Regions from separate parts of the Streptosporangium sp. 'caverna' genome, predicted to be linked through region 1. Evidence: riboswitches for the same ligand, from Rfam matches in the RefSeq annotation. Region 1 holds a riboswitch; each other region holds the start of a gene.
The links. A riboswitch is a leader RNA that binds a small molecule or an ion and turns the genes downstream of it on or off. The one in region 1 is predicted to bind cobalamin.
Positions count from the first base shown of each region.

Region 2: it holds a riboswitch for cobalamin, as region 1 does, so the genes downstream of both, DKM19_RS15955 (CbtB domain-containing protein) here and metE (5-methyltetrahydropteroyltriglutamate--homocysteine S-methyltransferase) in region 1, are expected to answer to the same signal.
Region 3: it holds a riboswitch for cobalamin, as region 1 does, so the genes downstream of both, DKM19_RS17260 ((2Fe-2S)-binding protein) here and metE (5-methyltetrahydropteroyltriglutamate--homocysteine S-methyltransferase) in region 1, are expected to answer to the same signal.
Region 4: it holds a riboswitch for cobalamin, as region 1 does, so the genes downstream of both, cobN (cobaltochelatase subunit CobN) here and metE (5-methyltetrahydropteroyltriglutamate--homocysteine S-methyltransferase) in region 1, are expected to answer to the same signal.

Region 1 covers NZ_CP029711.1:5,288,115-5,292,109, reverse strand. The annotation lists gene metE (5-methyltetrahydropteroyltriglutamate--homocysteine S-methyltransferase) at 1-2,070, opposite strand, end outside; cobalamin riboswitch at 2,177-2,388, opposite strand; cobalamin riboswitch at 2,483-2,673, shown strand; gene DKM19_RS23425 (ABC transporter substrate-binding protein) at 2,841-3,995, shown strand, end outside.
Region 2 covers NZ_CP029711.1:3,623,459-3,627,453, forward strand. The annotation lists gene DKM19_RS15945 (acyltransferase) at 108-1,241, shown strand; gene dop (depupylase/deamidase Dop) at 1,328-2,845, shown strand; adenosylcobalamin (AdoCbl) riboswitch at 2,963-3,056, shown strand; gene DKM19_RS15955 (CbtB domain-containing protein) at 3,100-3,294, shown strand; gene DKM19_RS15960 (CbtA family protein) at 3,302-3,995, shown strand, end outside.
Region 3 covers NZ_CP029711.1:3,911,358-3,915,352, forward strand. The annotation lists gene DKM19_RS17245 (helix-turn-helix transcriptional regulator) at 1-139, opposite strand, end outside; gene DKM19_RS17250 (winged helix-turn-helix domain-containing protein) at 655-1,098, shown strand; gene DKM19_RS52520 (hypothetical protein) at 1,175-1,297, shown strand; gene DKM19_RS17255 (hypothetical protein) at 1,483-1,758, shown strand; cobalamin riboswitch at 1,899-2,089, shown strand; gene DKM19_RS17260 ((2Fe-2S)-binding protein) at 2,128-2,934, shown strand; gene DKM19_RS17265 ((2Fe-2S) ferredoxin domain-containing protein) at 3,022-3,390, shown strand; gene DKM19_RS17270 (GPP34 family phosphoprotein) at 3,787-3,995, shown strand, end outside.
Region 4 covers NZ_CP029711.1:4,502,390-4,506,384, forward strand. The annotation lists gene DKM19_RS19850 (precorrin-8X methylmutase) at 1-3, opposite strand, end outside; gene DKM19_RS19855 (precorrin-3B synthase) at 1-1,712, opposite strand, end outside; cobalamin riboswitch at 1,675-1,877, shown strand; gene cobN (cobaltochelatase subunit CobN) at 2,073-3,995, shown strand, end outside.

The DNA of each region.
Region 1 (3,995 bases):
TTCCTCGGTTGAGGGCACCCTGGGGGAGTGGATGTCCCACACGCCGGGCCCGATTCCACGCGAATAGCCGGAGGCGCGCAGGTCGCCCAGCAGTTCCATCTTCGATCGGGCGGCCTCGACGCTGGTCACGTCGGCGTCCAGGTCGCCGATCGCGCCGATGATCTCACCGAACTCCGAGTAACACATGTGGGTGTGGATCTGCGTGCTGTCGGCCACCCCGCTGGTGGCCAGCCGGAACGCGGCGACCGCCCACGCCAGGTAGGCCTCGCGGTCGGCCCGCCGCAGCGGCAGCAGCTCGCGCAGTGCGGGCTCGTCCACCTGGATGATTCTGATGCCCGCCGCCTCCAGGTCGTGGATCTCATCACGCAGGGCCAGCGCCACCTGCCGGGCGGTGTCGCCCAGCGGCTGGTCGTCGCGGACGAAGGACCAGGCCAGCATGGTGACGGGTCCGGTCAGCATGCCCTTGACCGGCTTGTTCGTCCGGGACTGGGCGTAGGCGGCCCAGCGCACCGTCATCGGCTCCGGGCGCGACACGTCGCCGAACAGGATCGGCGGGCGCACGTAGCGGGTGCCGTAGGACTGCACCCAGCCGTGCTCGGTGGCGGCGTATCCGTCGAGCTGTTCGGCGAAGTACTGCACCATGTCGTTGCGCTCGGGCTCACCGTGCACCAGCACATCCAGGCCGATGTCCTCCTGCAGCTCGATGACCCGGTCGATCTCGGCCTCCATCCGCCGCTCGTAGGCGGCTTGATCGAGGCTGCCCGCACGCAGGTCGGCGCGGGCCTGGCGCACCTCGCCGGTCTGCGGGAAGGAGCCGATCGTGGTGGTGGCCAGCGGCGGCAGTACCAGGCCGGCGTGCTGGATGGCCAGCCGCTCGGCGTGTGGCGCGCGCGGGGTGCCCTGGCCCAGCGCGTCCAGCCGGGCGCGCACCCGGGGGTTGAGGAACCTCTCGGTGGCCCCGCTGTCGGCAGTGATGGTTTCTTCGCCGTTCAGGGCGCGGCCGAGCCGTACGACCTCGTCGACCTTCTGGCGGGCGAAGGCCAGCCGCGGGCGCAGCCGGGGCTCCAGTGAGGTCTCGGCCCGCAGGTCGAGCGGGACGTGCAGCAGCGAGCAGGAGGTGCTCACCACCAGCCGATCACACAGGCCGAGCAACGCCGCGCAGGTCGCCAGCGCTCGCGCGGGGTCGGTCCGCCAGACGTTTCGGCCGTCGACGACGCCGGCGACGAGAGTCTTGCCGGGCAGCCCGCCGATGGCGGCCAGCGCCTCCAGGTTCGCGGGAGATGAGACGAAGTCCAAGCCGATCGCCTCGACCGGGCAGTGGGCCAGGATCTCCAGCGCGGGTCCGATCTGCCCGAAGTAGGTGGCCACCAGCAATCGCGGGCGGCTGCTGAGCGAGCCCAGCCGGGCATAGGCGCGGCGCAGTGCGGCCAACTCCTCCTGCGTGCGGTCGGCGGCCAGCACCGGCTCATCCAACTGCACCTGCGCCACCCCGGCCGCGGCCAGGCGCTCCAGCAGTTCGGCGTAGAGCTCGACCAGACCGTCCAGCAACTGCAGCGGTGCGAAATCCGGTGTGGTGGCCTTGGCCAGCAGCACGAACGACAGCGGTCCCAGCAGTACGGGCCGGGTCTCGATGCCCATCTGGAGCGCCTCGCCGTACTCGGCCAGCGGTTTGCTCCAGTCCAGCTGGAACCGGGTCTCCGGCCCCAGCTCGGGGACCAGGTAGTGGTAGTTGGTGTCGAACCACTTGGTCATTTCCAGCGGCGCCACGCCCTCGGCGCCGCGGGCCATCGCGAAGTACGGATCCGCGGCGCCGGCGAATCGCTCGGGGGTCGCGCCGACCAGTGCGATGGTGTCCAGCACGTGGTCATACAGGGAGAAGGTGTTGGACGGGACGGCGTCCAGCCCGGCGGACGACAGTTCCCGCCACGTTTGCCGCCGTAGTTCGGCGGCTGTCTGCCGCAGGCTGCCTGCGTCGATCCGTCCCGCCCAGTACTGCTCGGTCGCCCGCTTCAGTTCGCGGTGGGCCCCGATGCGCGGATAACCCAGGATGGTCGTGGTGACCTGATTCATGGCGTCTTTCCCTCGGCTCATGCCATGTCGGTCCACGCTCGCGCGGAAGGCATGCGAAAAGACGCATCCCCGGTCCTCCCACGAGACCATGGACCACCACGCGCCGGACGGCGCGTGGGCGATTGGCAGGTCTTCGGACTCGTGGGCGTCGTGCTCGCTCCTACCGGCCGTCGCTTCCCAGATGACGCGCATCCAGTGCCGATGACGGCGTTCGTTCCCACTCACCGCTGCGGGGCAGTCCCGGATTCACACCGGGTTCCCTCTTACGACTTCCGGTGTCCACAGGACGCCGGAAGAACCAACCGCGCTCGGAAGCATATCCTCAGCCCCGCTCCCACCCACGACGGCGCCATCGCCCAGAGTTCCTCTGTTCGTCAGATGCGTCCGGTCAGGGCAGGGGCCGCTTTGTCCTTGATGGTGGTTGTGCGACCATGGCCGGTGAAGGCGACGGCGGAACGAGGAAACCGGTGTGAATCCGGTGCGGTCCCGCCACTGTGATCGGCGAGCGAATCCCGAACAGGCCACTGCCCGCACGCGGGTGGGAAGGCCGGGAGGAGCATCGACCCGAGAGCCAGGAGACTCACGCTGTCGCCTCCTCACGAAATGGGGCGGATCTCCCCAAGAGAGGAACGGTGACCGTCATGCGGTTCTCCTGCCATGGCGCCCTTCAGCCTGCCCAGCGTGCAGGACTCTCCTGGTGATCCGGCCTCTCGCCCGTCGCGGCGGCCGTCGAGGAACGGTGGCCGCGGCCAGTTTCCAGGAGACCATCCATGGGCATCCCCCGCCCGATCGCCGGCGTGTTACTCGCCGTCCTGCTCGCCGCCACCGCCTGTGGCGCTCCCGCGTCGCAGGGCTCACCGAGTGCTTCGGCGTCACCGTCCCCAGCCGGGGCCGAGGGTCGTTGCGTCACGGGCTTCGACGCCGCCAAGGACTACTTCCCGGTCAAGCAGACGCTCGAGTACGCCACCAACCTCACGCTGACCTACGCCAAGAACTACCAGGTCGCCACCGTCAAGCAGCCCGCGCCCGGGGCGAAGCCGGAGACCTACGTGCTGGTGCGCTGCGGCACGCCCGCCCCACCGCTGACCGGTGAACTGGCCGGCGCGGTGACGGTCGAGACGCCCATCACGACACTGTTCTCCGCCGCGACGACCCACCTGCCGCTCATCACCGAACTCGGCGTGCTCGACACTCTCAAGGGCGTTTCCTCAGCCGGGTACATCACCTCGGCCGAGGTCTTGTCCCGGGTGAAGTCCGGGGCGATCACCGAGTACGCCGCCGGCCAGGAGGTCGACACCGAGAAGGTCATCGCGACCAAGCCCGACGTGCTGATGAGCGGCGGCACCGAGGACAAGGCCTACGGCCCGTTGCGTCAGGCCGGGATCAAGGTGGTGGCCAACGCCGAGTGGCTGGAGTCCACCGCGCTGGGCCGCGCCGAGTGGATCAAGCTGATGGCCGCGCTGACCGGCACCGAGGCCAAGGCCACCGGCGTCTTCGGCAAGATCGAGAGCGACTACACCGCCCTGGCGGCCAAGGCCGAGGCCGCCACCCCCGTCACGGTGCTGCCCGGCCAGATGTATGAGGGGCAGTGGTCGATGCCGAACGGCGGCAGCTACGTCGCCGGACTGATCAAGGACGCCGGCGGCACCTACCCCTGGGCCGGCACCGCCGGGTCGGGCAGCACGACCCTGGACCTGGAGGCCGTCCTGGCCAAGGCCCAGGACGCCAAGGTCTGGCTCGCCACGGTCAACGAGTGGAAGACCCTGGCGGATGCGGAGAAGACCGACGCCCGCTACGCCAAGTTCGGCGCGTTCGAATCCGGCAACCTCTGGTCGGCCAACAAGGCCCTGGGCCCCGGCGGCGGCAACGACTTCTACGAGCGCGGGGTCGGCCGCCCCGACCTGATCCTGGCTGACCTGGTCGCG
Region 2 (3,995 bases), 1.7 Mb from region 1:
GAAGTGAACGGGCGTCACAGGGAACCCAACTGATCGAAATGCCGTCCAAGTGGCGTGCGTGAACATTTCGGCCCGGCACCCAGGTGACCGGCACGGGGCCTCGCGAGGTGGCCCGGGGAAGCGGCCGCCTCGCCGAACTCGACCTCCTGCGTTTTGTCGCCGCCCTGGCGGTGGTCTCCTTCCACTACTTCATCGCCTTCGCCTCGGTGTGGGGGGATCGCCCGGCCAAGCTGTTCCCCGCGATCTCCACGCTGTCCGGGCTCGGCATCCTCGGCGTCGAGCTGTTCTTCATGATCAGCGGCTTCGTCATCCTGATGAGCATCTGGGGCCGGGGGATCGGCGCGTTCGCCCTCTCCCGGCTGGTGCGGCTCTTCCCGGCCTACTGGGTCAGCGTCGCCGCCACCGCCGCCGTCTACGGCCTGACCGCCGCCACGGCCCTGGACCCCAAGCTCAGCCTCGGGGAGTACGGGATCAACCTCACGATGCTCCAGCGGGCCTTCGGCGTCTACGACGCCAACGGGGTCTACTGGTCACTCTGGGCCGAGCTCCGCTTCTATCTGCTGATCTCGGTCCTGGTCCTCGCCGGGGTGACGTTCAACCGCTGCCTGATCTTCATGGGCGTCTGGCTGCTGGCCGCGGGGATCTTCTCGAACAGTGACGCCGCGTGGGTCGACCTCGTGGTGATGCCCAAGTACGCGGCGTACTTCGTCGGCGGCATGGCCTTCTTCCTGATGACGAGGTACGGGCCCAAGCTGATCCTGTGGTGTTTCGCCGGGGTCAGCGGGGGCCTGGCGGTCAATGCGGCGATGGAGCGGGTCGCGGGACGGATCGAACTGGTCGGCTACGCCGCGATGCCCGTGCCCGGCTGGGCCGTCGCCGTCGTCGTGATCGGCTTCTACGTGCTCATGGCGGCGGTGGCGCTCGGCTGGCTGCGCCGGATCCGCTGGCGTGGCCTGACCGTCCTGGGCGCGCTCACCTACCCGCTCTACCTCTTCCACCCCACGGCCGCCGTCCTGATCATTCCCCTCCTCCGGGACACGCTGCCGCCCTGGCTGACCGCCGTGGTCACGGTGCTGGCCGCGATGGCCTTCTCCTACCTCGTGTACCGGGTGGCCGAACGGCCCCTCCAGGAGTTCGTGAAGGCCAGGAGGCGCGGGAGGTCTCCGCTGCCGCCCGTCTCGCCGCCCGCTCCACCAACCGGGACACCCTTCATGAAAGGCGAAAAGGCCTCGGTGCCATAACTGTCTGACCACCGGGCATAGTGAAGGGTCTAGGGTCGGGAATACATACCGAGAAGAGAACAGTCCCGGATGAACAGAGGGTGCGCATGACGGTACGGCGGGTGATGGGCATCGAGACCGAATACGGCATCTCCGTGCCCGGACAGCCGGGGGCCAACGCGATGGTGACCTCCTCCCAGGTTGTGAACGCCTACCTGGCCGCCTCGACGGCCAGGGCGCGGCGCGCGCGATGGGACTTCGAGGAGGAGAATCCTCTGCGTGACGCGCGAGGTTTCGACCTGGCCAGGGAGGTGGCGGACCAGAGTCAGCTCACGGACGAGGACCTGGGTCTGGCCAACGTGATCCTGACCAACGGCGCCCGGCTGTACGTGGACCATGCCCATCCCGAATATTCGACTCCCGAGTGCACCAACCCGCGAGCCGCGGTGATCTGGGACAAGGCGGGGGAGCGGGTCATGCACGACGCCGCGGTCCGCGCCTCGGCGGTGCCGGCCAACGCACCGATCCAGCTCTACAAGAACAACACCGACAACAAGGGCGCCTCCTACGGCTGCCACGAGAACTACCTGATGCGGCGGGCCACGCCGTTCGCCGACATCGTCAGGCACCTGACGCCGTTCTTCGTCTCCCGGCAGGTCGTCACCGGCGCCGGCAAGGTCGGCATCGGCCAGGACTCGCGCAGCGAGGGCTTCCAGATCAGCCAGCGGGCCGACTTCTTCGAGGTCGAGGTGGGCCTGGAGACCACGCTCAAGCGGCCGATCATCAACACCCGGGACGAGCCGCACGCCGACCCGGAGAAGTATCGCCGCCTGCACGTCATCATCGGTGACGCCAACATGTCGGAGATCTCTACTTACCTGAAGCTCGGATCCACCGCGCTGGTCCTCGCCATGATCGAGGACGGTTACTTCACCCGCGATCTCACCGTGGACAACCCGGTCCAGGCCCTGCGGGCGGTCTCCCACGACCCCACGCTCAAATACGAGATCTCGATGCGCGACGGCCGCAAGCTGACGGCCGTCCAGCTCCAGATGGAGTATCTCGAGCTGGCGCGCAAATATGCCGAGGAGCGCAGCGCCAACGGCGTGGACGAACCCACCAAGGACGTCCTCGACCGCTGGGAGTCGGTCCTCACCCGCCTGGCCGAGGACCCGATGCAGCTCTCCAGGGAGCTGGACTGGGTCGCCAAGCTGGAACTGCTGGAGGGTTACCGCACCCGCGACAACCTTCCCTGGTCCCACTCGCGCCTGCAGCTCGTCGACCTCCAGTATTCCGACATCCGGCCCGACCGCGGCCTGTACAACCGGCTGGTCGCCCGGGGCCGGATGCAGCGGCTGGTCACCGAGGAAGAGGTCCAGCGGGCCGTCGAGATCCCGCCCAGCGACACCCGCGCCTACTTCCGCGGCCGCTGCCTGAGCCAGTACAGCGAGTCGGTCGCCGCCGCCTCCTGGGACTCGGTCATCTTCGACATCCCCGGCCGCGAGTCGTTGCAGCGCGTTCCGACCTTGGAGCCGCTGCGCGGCACCAAGGCCCACGTGGGCGAGCTGTTCGACCGCTGCCGGACCGCCGCCGAGCTGGTGACGGCCCTCACCGGCGAGCAGTGACCCTTCAGCTGTAGGGGAGGCGGCCCGATCGGGCCGCCTCCCCTACAGTCATGCCCAATTGGTCGCAGTGTCCGGATTGACGGGGGATAGGTAACCGGGGTACGTTCCGGGGGATTTGTGGCGGTGCGAGGGAAATCCGGTGAAATACCGGTGCGGTCGCGCCACTGTAACCGGCACTTCAGCGCCGGAAGCCAGGTCACTCGACCGCCACCAACCTACGAAAAAGGGACGCGTAAATCCCGAAGGAGGTGCCTGTGAGCCAGATCTCGGCTCCGCAAGCCCAGCCCATCCCCCTGTCCTCGCTCACCTGGTGGCTGCTCGCCGTACCGGTGCTGCTGCTGCTCGCCTACCTGGTCACATTCGACCAGGGAGCGATCTCGCAGACCGGTAACTACCTGCACGAACTCATGCACGACGGGCGCCATCTGCTCGGCGTTCCGTGTCACTGAGCCACAGGTGATCACCAAACTCATCGTCCGGGGACTCCTCGTCGGACTGCTCGCCGGGCTGTTCGCGGCCGCCTTCGCCTACACCGTGGGCGAGCCGCGAATCGACCAGGCCATCGCGATCGAGGAGGCGGCCTCGGCCGCCGCCCCGGCCGCAGAATCCCACTCCGAGGCCGCGGAACCCGCGGCCCACTCCCATGGGGAGGACGAGGCACTGGTCAGCAGGGACGGGCAGCGCTTCGGGCTCTTCCTCGCCCTGGGCCTGTACGGCCTGGCCGTCGGGGGCCTGTTCGCCCTCGTCTACGCGACCCTGCGCGGCCGGGTCGGACCCCGGTCCGAACCGGTGCTGGCGGTAACCCTCGCGGCCGCCGCCTTCAGTGCCATCGTCCTCATTCCCTTCCTGAAATATCCAGCCAACCCACCCGCGGTGGGCGACCCCGAGACGATCAACCAGCGCACCGTGCTCTATCTGGTCGCGGTGCTCATCGGGATCCTCGCCGTCGCCGCGGGCACCGCCGCCTACCGGTATGCCGCAGAGCGTGAGCCCTGGCTGCGGTGGCTGGCGGCGGGTGCTTCGACACTGATCCCCGTGGTGGTGGCCTGGATCCTTCTTCCGGAGATCAACGAGGTGCCCGCGGGCTTCCCCGCCGACCTCCTGTGGAACTTCCGGATCGCGTCCATCGGCACCCAGGCGGTGTTCTGGA
Region 3 (3,995 bases), 1.4 Mb from region 1:
GGGCCAGGCCCAGCTCGCCGGTCAGATCCACCACCCGGGCCTCGCCGCAGGCCAGACGCTGGACGATGGCCAGCCGTACGGGATCGGCCAGGGAGTGGAACAGGGCCGCGGCCGGGGCCAGCCCCGACCTTTCGTTCATTCCACAATCGGAATCAATCGTCATATGACGATGATAGCGCCAGGGCGTGATGTGGCAAGTCCCCACCGGGCCGGCCGTACGGAGGCCGGGTGCTCCGCTCCTCGGTTGGAGCCCGCCAGGCGCCTTCCGCGCCCGGCGGGGCCGAGGCGGCGGCTCCGCTGACGATCGAACGCCCGTGCCCGGCCCGGTCATTTGCAATGCGCGGAAGAGGGCCGCCGATCTTTGCCCGCCGACGGTGATAAAAACGATGGCGACAGACCGTTCCACCCCATTGCCCGGTATAAGCCGAGATGCGGGTGTGGTCGGGGGAAAGCCAATCCCCGGCAAGAGCAATGTGACAGGTGTCGCGTTCGGATCACCGCACTCGGGAATCCCCGGATTCACCATGGTCGACCGTGGCACCGCTCTTCCTCGGGGCGAATTCACCGCCTCGCGCATGGTGAACGGGAAACGCGGGGGTGACACGAGCCCGGGTGCCTGTCATGTGCTGTTTGTCCAGATGGCACCCTTAAAGTATGAGGTATTCCGACAGGGGTGGGGGACTGTCCGCACAGGAGCGGGCCAGGCGCGAGAGGCTGCGGTTCCGGGCCGCGGACATGTTCGCGGGGAACATCGAGCCGCCGCGGGTGGCCGAGCTGCTGGGAATCACTCGCAAGTCCGCCTACGAGTGGTACGCGCTCTGGAGCCGGGGAGGCAGGGCCGCACTGGCCTCCAAGGGCGCCGCGGGTAACGGCTGCAAGCTCACCGACGAGCAGCTGACGTGGTTGGAGGGGGCCCTGGAGGAGGGCGCCGCCGCCCATGGCTGGGACGACCAGCGCTGGACCACCTCGCGCGTCGCGTCGCTGATCTGGGCGAGGTTCCACGTGTCCTACACCGCGCGCGGGGTGGCCTACCTGCTGAACCGGCTCGGCTGGGCCGGTCGTCCCGGGTCCCGGCGCGGCGGGCCGTCGGGCGGATGAGGCGCGGATCGCCGGCCGGAGAAGGCCGGCGTGGCCTGTCGTCCACGGCGACGGCCGGAGAAGCTCGGCGTGGGCTGTGATCCACGGTGAGGACCGGCTCACCGTGTTGATCGAGAACCGGCTCGAACGCATGCGCCGCCCCGAGTCACTGGCCGGATTTATCACCAAGGTCGGATTTGTGATCTCCGCCCCGGTGTAACCTCCGGCTTTCTTTTTCGGTGGTGATCCCGGACCAAGGCTTTGTTCTCTCTGGGGTGAACGTCCGTATAGCCCTCAACTAGCGTCTTACATGACGCCGATTCGCCATATTTCCGGGAAACCGGTTCGGCGCCCTGTAAGCCCCGGCAGCACGCCGGGCTCAAACATCAGACACGGAGTGATTTCATGTTGAAGCACGCTCTCGCCGTTGGCACATTGGTGGCTTCCAGCCTCATCGTCACGATGGCGGTGTCAGCCCAGCCCGCCGGCGCAAGCGCGATAACCCAGGAAACCGCTGTCGTATCCGGACTCTCCACCGCCAGCGGCGACAACTTCATCGATCCCTTCAACCCATACGGCTTCGGCCAGGTCTACTACCGTCCCTTCGGCTTCAACCAGTTCCAGTACGCTCCCTTCGGTTACGGCCAGGTCTACTACCCCAACACCTTCTACCGCTGGTGATTTCGGCAGCGATAGCAGCCGGCTGGTGAGTTGAGGCGCGAGCGGCGCCGAGCGTGGCCGGCCACGCTCGGCGCCGCTCGTCGCCGGGCCGGGCCCGGGGCGCAAGGCGCCTGCGACGGAGTCGGGCCCGCTATGTCCTGAGTGACCGTTTGTGCGACCATGGCTGGTGAAGGCGACGGCGGAACGAGGAATCCGGTGTGAATCCGGTGCGGTCCCGCCACTGTGATCGGCGAGCGAATCCCGAACAGGCCACTGCCCGCGTGCGGGTGGGAAGGCCGGGAGGAGCATCGACCCGAGAGCCAGGAGACTCACGCTGTCGCCTCCTCACGAAATGGGGCGGATCTCCCCAGGAGAGGAACGGTGCACGGCATGGAGGGCATTGCCCGCGACCCGGAACCGGGACCGCGGCCCGCGACCTCCCGCCATGTCGCCGAGGTTCTGGCCGAGGTGGCGACGATCAGTGCCTACTTCGAGGTCGAGACGGAACCGCTCGAATCCGGGTGGCGCCCGCTCACCGAGCTGCTCACCGACCCGGACCCGCTGTCGGACAGGATCGCCGAGGTGGCGAAACGTCTGAGCACCACCGAGACCCAGATCGCCGCCTCCATCTTTTTCCAGGGCCTGGCCGCTCGCCTGTGGTCGCCGGTCATCGGTGCGGCCGTCACCCGCGAGTTGCTCGTCGACCTGGCACCGGCCCGCTCGTTCTGGCGACCCACGCCGAGCGGCCCGATCCCGCTGCGGGTCACTCACCCGGCGGGCTGGGAGATCACCGACCCGGACCGGGCCGCCGAGCCGCTGTATCGCGCCGTGGTCACCGGACTGCTGGAGCCGCTGGCACACACCGTGCAGGCGATCATCAAGATCGCCCCCGGTCTGCTGTGGGGCAACGCCGCCTCCGCGCTGGCCGGGACCGTACAGGCGATCGCCCGAAGACACCCCGAGCTCGCCGCCCGCGCGGTCGCGCTCGAGCGCGAACTGCTCTCCATGGGAGTCCTGGAGAGCAGTGGTGAGCTGGTCGAACCCGCACCCGGACGCCTCTTTTTCGTCCGGCGCAGCTGCTGCCTGTACTACCGCCTGCCCGCCGGTGGCAAGTGCGGCGACTGCGCCCTGATCGACTCCGAGACCCGCCGGGAGCAGTGGACGCGAGCCTTACGAGACACCCGAGGAGGCCCATGAACCCACCGTTGTGGAAGCCGGGCCGAAACCCCCTCTCAAGCCTCCATCCGACCCGCTCGACCGCACCGGCAAAGGATTCACGCACGCATGAGGAAACAGGCACCATGCAGGATCGTCATCTGCCGCGGCTGCTGCTGCGGCAGCGCGGACAAGGTGGCCGGTCTCGACCACGCGGAACAGGTCACCCGCCTGGCCGAGGTCACCGTGGTCCGCGTCACCGACTGCCTGGACGTGTGTGAGCAGGCGAACGTGATCGTCGTCCAGCCGTCGGCCGCCGGACGCGCCGCGGGAGGCCGTCCCGTATGGCTCGGCCTGGTCAACGATCCGGACGCGGCCGAGGACATCGCGGCCTGGGTCCGCGCCGGCGGCCCGGGGGTGGCCGAGCCGCCCGACATCGTCAGCCTGTACGTCTTCACCCCGCCACGTCGTATCCGCACCGCGCCGGCACTTTCCTGACGGTGGCGCGCCGAACCGAGGATCTCGGGGTTTCGCCGTCGTCCCGGCGAGCCGCGTGGATCCGGCGGGTTCGCCGCCTCGCGAACCGCTGTTCCGCGCAGTTTCCGGAAGCGCCGGGCCGGAATGGTGCCGCTGAGATCGGGTTACCCCGGAAGCGCATGGGCGTCGGCCGTACGACCGATCGGGCGGCGGTTGACGCGCGGGCCGGAAGCCATCGTTTCCGGCCCGGTACAGGGGCTCCGGGGGCGCGTGTCAATGCCGTTCCGCGATCCATTGGAGATCCGGGCGACCGTAAACCCCCATTTCTTCGGTTCCTGACTGAGTGCGATTCGGTTTGAAATCAAACTTCATTCGTGTAATGACAGATTTAACAATCCGGCTGTACGATCGCCACTCGTGGTTGAAGTTGATCTTTCGGGTCCCCGGTTGGCCAACGATCTGTTCTTCGTTTTGCACGACGACACCACCGGGCGAACGCGGTTGAGTTCCCGGCTCACCGGCCTCGGACTGGCCGCCGCCGTCCTGGGCGAGTTGATGCTCATCGGGCGAGTCACCGTAGAGCTGACGGACGGATGGGTAGGGCTCGCCCTCGTCGACGCGGCACC
Region 4 (3,995 bases), 790 kb from region 1:
CACATTTCCCCTCTGGCGGCCGTCATCGCGGCCGCGGTCTCTTCGATGTCGGCACAGGTCAGGCTCCGGCCGTCCAGGTCCAGGCGGTACCCGTCGCCGGTGGCGACCACGTCCGCGACTCGTCCCCTGGGGCGACCGCAGCGCCTCTCGCAGCCCGCCCAGTGCACGGGGAGCGTACCGGTGCGCGGGGAATCCACCACATACGGGGTGACTTCGCCTGACTCGGAGACCGCCGATTCGGCCCGCGCCCCGGAGTCGCTCCCGGCTACGGCTCCGGCTCCGGGGCCGATCCGGCTCCCGGTTCCCGTCTTGATCCCGTCCTCGACTCCCGGATCGGTTCCGCTCCCGGCCCGGGATCCGGAACCGACCTCGATCTCCGCCCCGGTGCCGGTCGGGGCGTTCCGTACCGCAGTGATGGCGAGGGCGGCGTCGGCCTGCACGTCCGCCAGCGACTTGGCACAGCCGGGACGGCCGGTGCAGGCGGTCACGCCGATCCACGGCGAGGCGGGGTCGGTGACCAGACCGGCCTCCGCCAGCCGGGCGGCCGTCCCGGCGACCTCGTCCGGGGACAGTCCGGGCAGGACCATGCCCCGCCACGGTGTGAGCCGTACCTCTCCGAGAGACGCCACGTCGGCGAGCAGCTCGGCCTGGGCCGAGGTCAGCCGCCCCAGGGGCACCGCGACTCCGAGGGCGACCCGCCGGCCGGTGTCCGCTCCGGCTCCGGGGCCGGTCGGGTCGTTCCGTACCGAGGTGCCGGTGGTCGAAGGCGACTGCTCGATGACGCCCACGGGTCCGAGCCCGGTGGGACGGAGCCGCAGGGGATCCACCGGCTCGGCGGAGGTGAGCGAGGTGCGCGTCCGGGCCGTGACCTGCGTTGGGCCGTGATCGAGGAGCGGCCGGTCCTCGCGGGGGTGGGTGCGTGTCCGGGCCGTGGCCCGTACGGGGTTGTGATCGAGGGGTGGCGAGCCCCCGGCGAGGCGGGCGCGCAGGCGGGCCGCGATCCGGGCGGGGCCGTCGTCGAGCTCGCCGATGCGCCAGGCGGTGATCTCCTGGGCGGCCAGTTCCGCGAGGAAGTCCTCGGCGGCGGCGAGCAGGGCCCACACCGCCGCGTCCAGGGGGACGCGCAGGCCGCTGTCGGCGCCCGCGAGGATCACCGCGGCCTCGTCCGGGCCGGTCGGCAGGATCGTGGCGTCGGCGCCGAGCCCGGCGACGTCGCCCCGGCCGTCGTCGAGCGCGAACATGAACCGTCCGGGAAGGGCGGCGAGGCCGGGCCGGGCACACAGGCGCCGGTCCAGCTCGGCGACCAGCGGGGTGACGTCGGTGAGCCCGCCGCCGTCGAGCCCGGTCAGGGGAGAGGCGAGGACGTTGCGGATCCGTTCGTGGGTGAGGGAGGGCAGCAGGCCCGCGGCCGCCATGCGGTCCGCGAACGCGGTTCCCTCACCCAGGCCGCGCACCTGGACGTTGGCCCGGGAGGTCAGCTCGATGACACCGCTGCCGTACGTGGAGGCGGCTCCGGCGAGTTCGCGCAGCTGGGAGGCCGTCAACCTGCCTCCGGGAACGCGGACGCGCGCCAGGCCGCCGTCGGCGGCGGCGTGTACCTGGAGCGCCCCGGGACAGGCGTCAAGTCGCGATCGTCCTGAAAAGTGCGCAATGACCACGCTCAGGATGTTAACGCCAGTTTCTTGCAAGGATGGGGACTGCCGTAGTGTCATCACTGCGATGGAAGAGGGAGGAAGCCGGTGTGAGTCCGGCGCGGTCCCGCCACTGTAACCGGGGAGCGAACCCCACCCGGGCCACTGTCCGACGACGGGCGGGAAGGCCGGGGTGAGCACCGATCCGGGAGCCAGGAGACTCCAGCCGTCGTAGCCGACGACGACCCGGGGCGAGGACCCCGAGGGAGGAAGCTCCGTGCGCTTTTCGCCGTTCCCCCGCCACCCTGTGGCTTCCCCGAGCCGTACCGCCCCGCTTTCGCTTTCCCGATTCCCGGGCCGTACCGCCCCGCTCTCGTTGTTCCATCGCCATTTCGTGGCGTCGCCGGGCCGTACCGTCCCGCTTTCCCTGGAGTGTGGCGCGTGATCCTCCTGCTTTCGACCTCCGACACCGACCTGCTCAGCGCCCGCGCGAGCGGCGCCGACTACCGGCTGGGCAACCCCGCCCGAATCTCCACCGGAGACCTCCCGGCCCTGCTGGAGGGCGTCGAGGCGGTGGTGGTCCGCCTGCTGGGCGGGCGCCGGGCCTGGGAGGAGGGACTGGACGCCCTGCTCGCCGGGCCACGGCCCGTCGTCGTGCTCGGCGGCGAGCAGGCGCCCGACGCCGAGCTGATGGAGCTGTCCACCGTGCCCGGCGGGGTCTGCGCCGAGGCGCACGCCTACCTGGCCCACGGCGGACCGGCCAACCTCGTCGAACTCCACCGGTTCCTGTCCGACACCCTGCTGCTCACCGGGCACGGGTTCGCCGCGCCCGCGCCCACTCCCAGCTGGGGCGTGCTGGAGCGCGAGAACCGCCGTGAGGACGGGCCGGTCGTCGGGGTGCTCTACTACCGGGCGCACCACGTCTCCGGCAACACCGCCTTCGTCGAGGCACTCTGCTCGGCGATCGAGGACGCGGGCGGCCGGGCGCTGCCCGTCTACTGCGCCTCCCTGCGCACCGCGGAGCCCGGCCTGCTGGAGGAGCTCCGTACGGTGGACGCCCTGGTGGTGACCGTGCTCGCCGCGGGCGGCACCCGGCCGGCGACCGCGTCGGCCGGCGGGGACGACGAGGCCTGGGACGTCGGCGCGCTCGCCGACCTGGACGTGCCCATCCTGCAGGGACTCTGCCTGACCAGCAGCCGGGCGTCGTGGGAGGACAGCGACGAGGGACTGTCGCCGCTGGACGCGGCCACCCAGGTCGCGATCCCCGAGTTCGACGGACGGATCATCACGGTGCCGTTCTCCTTCAAGGAGATCGACGAGGACGGGCTGACCGTCTACGTGGCCGACCCCGAGCGGGCCTCGCGCGTGGCGGGCATCGCGGTACGGCACGCCGTACTGCGGCACATCCCCGCCGGTGAGCGGCGGCTCGTGCTGATGCTGTCGGCCTACCCCACCAAGCACTCCCGGATCGGCAACGCCGTCGGCCTGGACACCCCCGCGAGCCTGGTGCGGCTGCTGGCCGTCATGCGCGAGCGGGGCTACGACATCGGCGCCGAGGGCGAACTGCCGGGCGTGAGCGAGCAGGACGGCGACGCGCTGATCCACGCGCTGATCGCGGCGGGCGGGCAGGACGCGGACTGGCTCACCGAGGAGCAGCTCGCCGGCAACCCGGTGCGCATCGCGGCGAGTCGCTACGCCGAGTGGTACGCCACCCTGCCCGAGGACCTGCGCACCCGGATGGAGGCGCACTGGGGCCCGGCGCCCGGCGAGCTGTTCGTGGACAGGTCGCAGAACCCGGAGGGCGAGATCGTGCTGGCCGCGCTGCGCGCCGGCAACGTCGTGGTCATGGTGCAGCCCCCGCGCGGCTTCGGGGAGAACCCCATCGCGATCTACCACGACCCCGACCTGCCGCCCAGCCACCACTACCTGGCCGCCTACCGCTGGCTGGCCGACGGTTTCGGCGCCCACGCCGTGGTCCACGTGGGCAAGCACGGCAACCTCGAGTGGCTGCCCGGCAAGTCCAACGGGATGTCCGCCTCCTGCGGTCCGGACGCCGCGCTCGGCGACCTGCCGCTGATCTATCCGTTCCTGGTCAACGACCCCGGCGAGGGCACCCAGGCCAAGCGGCGCGCCCACGCCACCCTCGTGGACCACCTCGTCCCGCCGATGGCCCGCGCCGACACCTACGGGGACATGGCCCGGCTGGAGCAGCTCCTCGACGAGCACGCCTCGATCGCGGCGATGGACCCGGCGAAGCTCCCGGCGATCCGCGCCCAGATCTGGACCCTCATCCAGGCCGCCAAACTCGACCACGACCTGGGCCTCGCCGACCGCCCGCACGACGCGGAGTTCGACGACTTCCTG